Gimesia maris: one gene and its partner. The protein of the gene in region 1 interacts with the protein of each later gene in a pairwise test. Links are inferred from orthologs where the notes say so. Each region holds a gene or a part of one and is shown in the gene's direction. Other genes may lie near its edges.

Region 1 (3,731 bases):
GATTTTCCGGTCGATGGCTGCACCGAATTTCTGCTTCAGCTCGGTCAGGTCTGGTAGACTAATGTTAGGGCGATTGACGCCGATCAGGCTGGCCAGTTCCAGAATGGCTTCCGGTTCGCGCCAGGTATGCAGGTCTCTGACCGAATCCGCACCGATAATCAGAAAGAACTCGTCCTGCGGGTGCAGAGCCTGCAGTTCCTGCAGTGTGACGACTGTATAGCTGGGACCTTCGCGGTGCAGTTCCAGATCTTTGATCAGAAACGCGGGGTGGCCGGCGATCGCGAAATCGAGCATTTCCCGGCGCTGTTTGCCGGAAGTGACATTTTTGCCTTCTTTGTGCGGCGGGTTTCCGGCGGGGATGAACCAGATCTGATCCAGTTCACATTGCTCGCGGCACTGTTCTGCCATCAGGAGATGCGCATTGTGCACAGGGTCAAACGTTCCGCCTAGTATTCCAATACGCATTGATTGATCGTTTCTATCCCGAATTCTGCTTCAGGCGGCGGTTCCGGTTCGCCATGAAGGAGGTCGAGGAATCTTTTGTCGCGAAAACTCGATAGTCGAGTTTGTTTGTTGAGTTCAGCAGGGGAAAGAGTTACAAAACAAAAGAACCCTTTCCCCTAGTATATCCAGCTGGCGTGATGAGTAAACCGAAGCAACAGAGCCTGTTTGAAGAAGAGGAACTTCCCGAAAACCCGATGCCCTGGGAGCGGGAGTCGGCCCAGGATCTGTATCTGGCGGAAATCGTCCTGAATCGCCCGGTGGATCGCGTCTTTCATTACAAAGTACCGGAAGAGCTGAGACCGCTGTTGCGGGCGGGACATCGCGTACAGGTTCCCTTTGGCAGAGGAAACCAGCTGGCGCCCGGGTATTGTGTGGGGGTGGGACCTGGCGATGAGAATCTGCCCAGTGTGCGTTTGAAGTCGGTCGAAGCCATTCTGGACAGTCGCCCGCTGTTCAATGCCAAAATGCTGAAACTCACGCGCTGGATTGCTGACCGGTATCTGTGCAGTTGGGGACAGGTCCTGGATTGCGTGGTTCCCGCGGGAGTCAAAAATCAGGCCGGGACCCGGATGGTGACAGTGTTTGAAGTGGTGCCTGTGCCTGGGGAAGCAGAACAGAACGAAATCATCGAGAAACTGCCAGCGAAACAGCGTGCCGTTTATGATGCACTCAAGTCTGCTGCCCGTCCGCTGACGTTGGATGAACTGACGCAGGCGGCAGAATGCGGGTCCGGCCCGGTGAATTCGCTGAAAAAGAAAGCGGTAATCAGCAGTCATCAAAAACGGATGCAATATTTTGAAAATGACGATGACGTCGTGCATGCACATATTCAGAAACAGGATGACCTGAAGCTGAATCGGGATCAGCGACTGGCTTTGGATCAGATTCTGACTGCCATTCGTGGTCAGCAGAGTGAGACATTTGTGTTGCACGGCGTGACCGGGAGTGGCAAAACCGAAGTTTATATTCAGGCGATTCGCGAAGTGGTGAGTTATGGACAGCAGGCGATTGTGCTCGTTCCGGAAATCAGCCTGACGCCCCAGGCGATTCAGCGGTTTCGTTCCCGCTTTGATTCGGTCGCGGTATTGCACAGCCATTTAACGGACAGTGACCGACACTATCACTGGCAGAATATCGCCGCCGGCAAGGTGCAGGTGATTGTCGGTGCCCGCAGTGCTGTCTTTGCGCCGGCACCGCATCTGGGTTTGATTATTATTGATGAAGAACACGAAACATCCTTCAAGCAGGAGACCGCGCCCCGCTATCATGCACGCGAGGTGGCCCGCAAGCGATCTGAACTGGAACGGGTTCCCCTGATTCTGGGCTCCGCGACTCCGACGTTGAATTCCTGGTTACGGGTGATCGAGAAAAAAGACACTTTGATTTCCATGCCGCGACGCGTGAATGATCTCCCGATGCCAAATGTGAATATTATCGATGTGCGGAACGATGTGCAGATCAGGCGGAATGAATCGATCGGCCGGGTGTTATTTACCGGTATGCAACATGCGCTGGGAGCGGGGGGGCAGGTGATCCTGTTTCTGAATCTGCGAGGTTACTCTCCCGCGCTATGGTGTAAGGGATGCGGGAACTCGGTGAAGTGCCCGCACTGTGAAATTTCGTTGACGTGGCATCGCGATAAGAATCTGGCAGTTTGTCACAGTTGTGATTTTTCTGCCAAGCCACCGACGAACTGCCCGGGCTGCGGCGCGCCGGGACTTCGTTTTGTGGGGGCAGGAACGCAGCGACTGGAAGAAGAGGTCAAAGCCAAGTTTCCCGGTTATTCCTGTCAGCGAATGGACAGTGATACGATGCGCGGGGTGGGCAGTCATGCGCGTGTGTTGAATGCCTTTGCCGGCGGTGAAGTGGATATTCTGCTGGGAACCCAGATGATCGCCAAGGGCCTCGACTTTCCGAATGTGACGCTGGTGGGAGTCGTGGATGCGGATACGATGCTGCATCAGCCCGATCTGTTCGCTTCCGAACGCACGTTTCAACTGATTGCGCAGGTGGCAGGTCGCACGGGGCGGGGGATGCAGGGGGGGCGTGTGTTTGTGCAGTCTGCTTCTCCCACCGAACCTGCGATTGTGAAAGCAGCGGACCATGATTTTCTCGGGTTTGCCCGGCTGGAGCTGGGACATCGCAAAGAGATGCTGGCACCACCCTTTTCCCATTATGCACGCGTGATTTTACGCGGTCCCCAGGAAGAACACGTGGAGCACTTTGCCCGTCAACTGGCAACAATTTTAAGTGATGCAGCAAGCGAAAAACAGTTGCAGGTGCAGATTCTGGGACCAGCGCCGGCTCCCATCATCCGGCTGAAAAAGTATTTCCGTTATCATTTTCAACTGGCGGCCCTTGAGGTCGACCAGATTCTGCAGCTCTGGCATGAGGTGGAAGGAAAACTGCCTCGCGAAAAAGGAATTGAGTACATCATTGATGTCGATCCGGTTAACATGCGATAACCGGTTTGATCAATATAGATTCCGTTTCCGCAGTGAATGCGGGAGTTTCGCAATTGCATTTGCCAGTCCCGCAAGGTTGAATAGTAGCAGTGTATTATAAGCCCTCGAATCCTGCGAAACGTCCTGACGAACGACGAATGAGGAAATTCTGAAATGTCAGCCCCTGAGAATAAGAATCGTTTGGATGTCTGGTTCCTTTTTTCTGCGGTGCTCGCCTGTTTTGTGATCCAGGTTACAGCGATACACGCAGAGGATTCCCGTTTTGGTCTGGAAAAGCGAGTCCCCTGGACCACGTCGCGTGTCAAAGGCACTCCCGACCCGGCGTTGCCTTACGAAACGGAGCGAGCCTTTCCCCAACTGAAATTCAATCAGCCCCTGGCGATTGCGACGGCTCCGGGAGAGAAACGGTTCTTCGTAGCGGAGCGCAAGGGGAAAATCTTTTCGTTCCACTATGAAGATCAACAGCGTTCAGAGGCCGATCTGTTTTTGGATCTGAAACTCAAAGAACCGGGATTGAATGAAATTTACGGGATCACATTCCATCCCCGGTTTGCCGAGAATCGCTATGTCTATATCTGTTATGTGCTGAAACCCGAACTGCCGGAAGGGACCCGCGTTTCGAGATTTAAAGTGCTGGATACCGATCCGCCACGTTGTGATCCCGATTCGGAAGAGATTCTGATCGACTGGTTATCGGGGGGACACAATGGGGGCTGTCTGAGATTTGGTCCGGATGGTTATCTATATATTTCGACGGGTGAT
Region 2 (3,199 bases), 4.1 Mb from region 1 along the record:
TGCACCTGGGTCACGCAGCCAGTTTGAAGCGGAAGTCACTGAGATTTCCTGTGGCGGCGATAAGGTGTTACTTGTTGCACCGCAAACATTTATGAATTTAAGTGGTCGCAGTGTTGCCGCTGTGGCAAAATTTTTCAAACTGCCAGCCACTGATGTGATGGTTGTTTGTGACGATATGAATCTGCCTGTCGGGCGTCTCCGGTTACGGGGCTCTGGTTCTGCAGGTGGGCAAAAAGGATTACAGGATATTATCCAGAAGCTGGGTACCCAGGATGTGCCACGCCTGCGAGTAGGTGTGGGGCGGCCTCCTGCGGGATTTTCAGCAGCGGATTATGTCTTGGGACGATTTCAGGGGAAACAGGAATTCGAGCTGATCGCAACGGCAGTCGACAATGCTGCCCGTGGGATTGAGTGCTGGGTTCAGAGTGGACTTGAAATGGCCATGAACCAGGTCAATGCACCTGAGTAAACAGATCCCGGTTTGGTTGAACCGGCAATAAGAAATAAATGAGAATTGGATCATCAATCTGGCTGAATTATATCAGTCAAATTATTCCGGGAGAAAAGTCTTGTCTGTAGCAGAAAAAAAAGCAGTTATGGTAAATTACGAAGGTATGTTCCTGCTGGACAGTGGCAAGTTTGCTGCTGATCATGAAGGGACCATTGCTCATCTGATGGAAATCCTGGATAAGGCTGGTGCCGAAATTGTGGCACATCGTCCCTGGCAGGATGGAAAACTGGCATATGAGATTGAAGGCCATATGAAAGGTCTGCATTATCTCGTGTACTTCACCATGCCTGGCAGTGGTATGGACGTGATTACCCGTTCCTGCCACCTCAGCGACGTTGTAATTCGTCAGATGGTGATCAAGCAGCCTCAAACACTGTTTGATGCGATGGTTTCCGCCATCGACCCCAGTTCTGCTCCAGAAGCACCGGCAGAAGAGGTCAAGGGACAGTCAGATGATGATGGTCCTGAATACGATGCCATCGACGATGATGATGAAGAATAGAGTTTCATCGCCGGTTCGATGATTCATAAGGAAGTTCTTCTGGAATGTTCCCGTTTATAACATTCAAGCTCAGGGAGGCCAATTATGGCCAGTTTTAATAAAGTCATACTGGTAGGCAATTTGACACGCGACCCACAGGTACGCTATACACCGGGGGGGAGTGCGGTCGCGGAAATTGGTCTCGCTGTGAATCGCAGCTGGTTTGACAAGAACTCGAATTCCCGCAAAGAAGAAACCACGTTCGTTGACGTGACGCTATGGGGACGCACTGCAGAAGTAGCCAGCGAATATCTGACCAAGGGGCGTTCCGTTCTGATTGAAGGTCGTCTGCAACTGGATCAGTGGGATGATAAAGAGTCCGGACAGAAACGGAGCAAGCTCAAGGTGGTAGGCGAAAACATGACCATGCTGGGCGGCAAAGGTGAGTCTGGCGGCGGTGGTGGTGCACCATCGGGTGGTGGTGGCGGATATGCCTCACGTGGAAACGCTCCTTCGCAGGGTGGCGGTTCCAGTCCGGCAGATTCATTTTATGATGATACGCCTGGTGGGATTCCTGATGATGATGTGCCCTTCTAATTGTGGCATGGTTGCTGGTGAATGACACCGCAGGTAACAGTTTTTTAAAACGATTGAATAAAACAAGAATTACGGAAGTGACTGATAATGGTTCGTAAACAACGTAACGCCGCTGTCGTCGGTAGTACCAAATCGTCTATCGAAGTATTGCTGGCAGAAAAAGTAGATAGCCTTGGTGAGCAGGGTGATATTGTCCGGGTTAAACCTGGCTATGCCCGTAACTTCCTGTTGCCTTATGGTCTGGCAACGATTGCGACTGATCACAATAAATGGATGGTCGTCCAGCACCAGAAGCGGATGGCCGAACTCGAAAAAGACCGTCTGAAGTCATTGAAGAATCTCGCTGACAAATTGAGCAAGCACAGCGTGACAATGGAAGCCAATGCGAACGAAGATGGCCATCTCTACGGTTCCATCGTTGCCGTCGACATCAGCAAGTCTCTGAAAGAGGGTGGCTTTGATATCGATGCAGAAAGCATTCGCCTGGAAGGTCCCCTGAAAGAACTGGGGATGTACACCGTGAAAATGCAGCTGCATGAGAAGGTGAAAACCGAAGTTAAAGTCTGGGTCGTACCGACTGCAGAAAAAAGCTGAGGCTGGTCTGGTAAGAGAAATTTTACCAGTCTGGGATTCGAAAATAAGAGAGAGGTCCGGTATATTGCCGGGCCTCTTTTTGTTATATATGATTGCGCTCGCAGTGTGGTCTGATTTGCTGTTTGCCGAGGCAGAGGGTTGATCTGGCCAGCGTGCTGCAGAGAGAACTCACTTCTTATTGCCAACAGAACCAGGGGATGGTTATGTCAGTCGCCGGTAAAGGAAATTTTCGCCGCCCGAAGCAGGAATCGGTCGAAGAGTTATTCGGCAAGGTTCCACCGCAAAACCTGGATGCGGAAAAAGCGGTGCTCGGCGGGATTCTCCTGGATAATGTGGTGATTGATGATCTGGTGCAGATTGTCAAAGCCAACCACTTCTACAGCGACAAAAACACGCGGATTTTCGCCGCGATTCTGCGCCTGCATGATGCGGGGGTGCGCGGCATCGATGCGGTGACAATAGCTGAGGAGCTGGATTCGAAAGGCGAGCTGGAAGAAGCGGGCGGGGTATTGTACCTGCATGAGATTCTGGAAAGTGTTCCCCACGCGGCCCATGCTGAATACTATGCGAAAATTGTCCGAGATAAATCGGTACAACGGACCCTGATTCATTCCTGTACGGAAATCATCCGTGAAAGTTATGCGCCGCAGGGAGACACCCTGGACGTATTGAATAAGGCAGAGCAGAGTATCTTCAGTATTCTGGAACAGCAGGGAGAAGGGGATAAGATCGAAATTCGCGACATCCTGATGGATGCCTTCGATCGAATTCACGAGCGCTCTCAAAAGGAAGGCATGCTGACCGGGCTGACGACGGGTTTTCTGGATCTGGATACCCAGATCAATGGTTTTCAGCCCTCTGAGCTTATCATTCTGGCAGCTCGTCCTTCAATGGGAAAAACAGCGCTGGTCTGTAACTTTGCCGAAGCGGCTGCCGACGAGGGAGCAACTTCGACGATCATTTTCAGTCTGGAACAGTCGAAACTTGAGTTAGCCGAACGTCTGCTCTGTATTCGT

Evidence for each region.
Region 2: the proteins of priA (region 1) and ssb interact in binary tests that used the Escherichia coli proteins (3 or more experiments, as listed by UniProt). The link is inferred for Gimesia maris from one-to-one orthologs.

Annotation. Positions count from the first base shown.
Region 1 is NZ_CP042910.1:5,812,665-5,816,395, reverse strand. What follows is about bases 287-3,305. They hold priA (replication restart helicase PriA), read left to right. Parts: upstream 287-641; coding sequence 642-2,969; downstream 2,970-3,305. Other genes in these bases: GmarT_RS21555 (PQQ-dependent sugar dehydrogenase), read left to right, coding at 3,123-3,305; nadD (nicotinate-nucleotide adenylyltransferase), read right to left, coding at 287-465. Outside these bases: more of nadD, read right to left, coding at 1-286; more of GmarT_RS21555, read left to right, coding at 3,306-3,731.
Region 2 is NZ_CP042910.1:1,666,930-1,670,128, forward strand. Bases 1-2,843 are described here. They hold ssb (single-stranded DNA-binding protein), read left to right. Parts: upstream 1-1,097; coding sequence 1,098-1,589; downstream 1,590-2,843. Other genes in these bases: pth (aminoacyl-tRNA hydrolase), read left to right, coding at 1-469; rpsF (30S ribosomal protein S6), read left to right, coding at 597-1,013; rplI (50S ribosomal protein L9), read left to right, coding at 1,677-2,183; dnaB (replicative DNA helicase), read left to right, coding at 2,387-2,843. Also shown: more of dnaB, read left to right, coding at 2,844-3,199. UniProt on the Escherichia coli protein: Plays an important role in DNA replication, recombination and repair. Binds to ssDNA and to an array of partner proteins to recruit them to their sites of action during DNA metabolism. Acts as a sliding platform that migrates on DNA via reptation.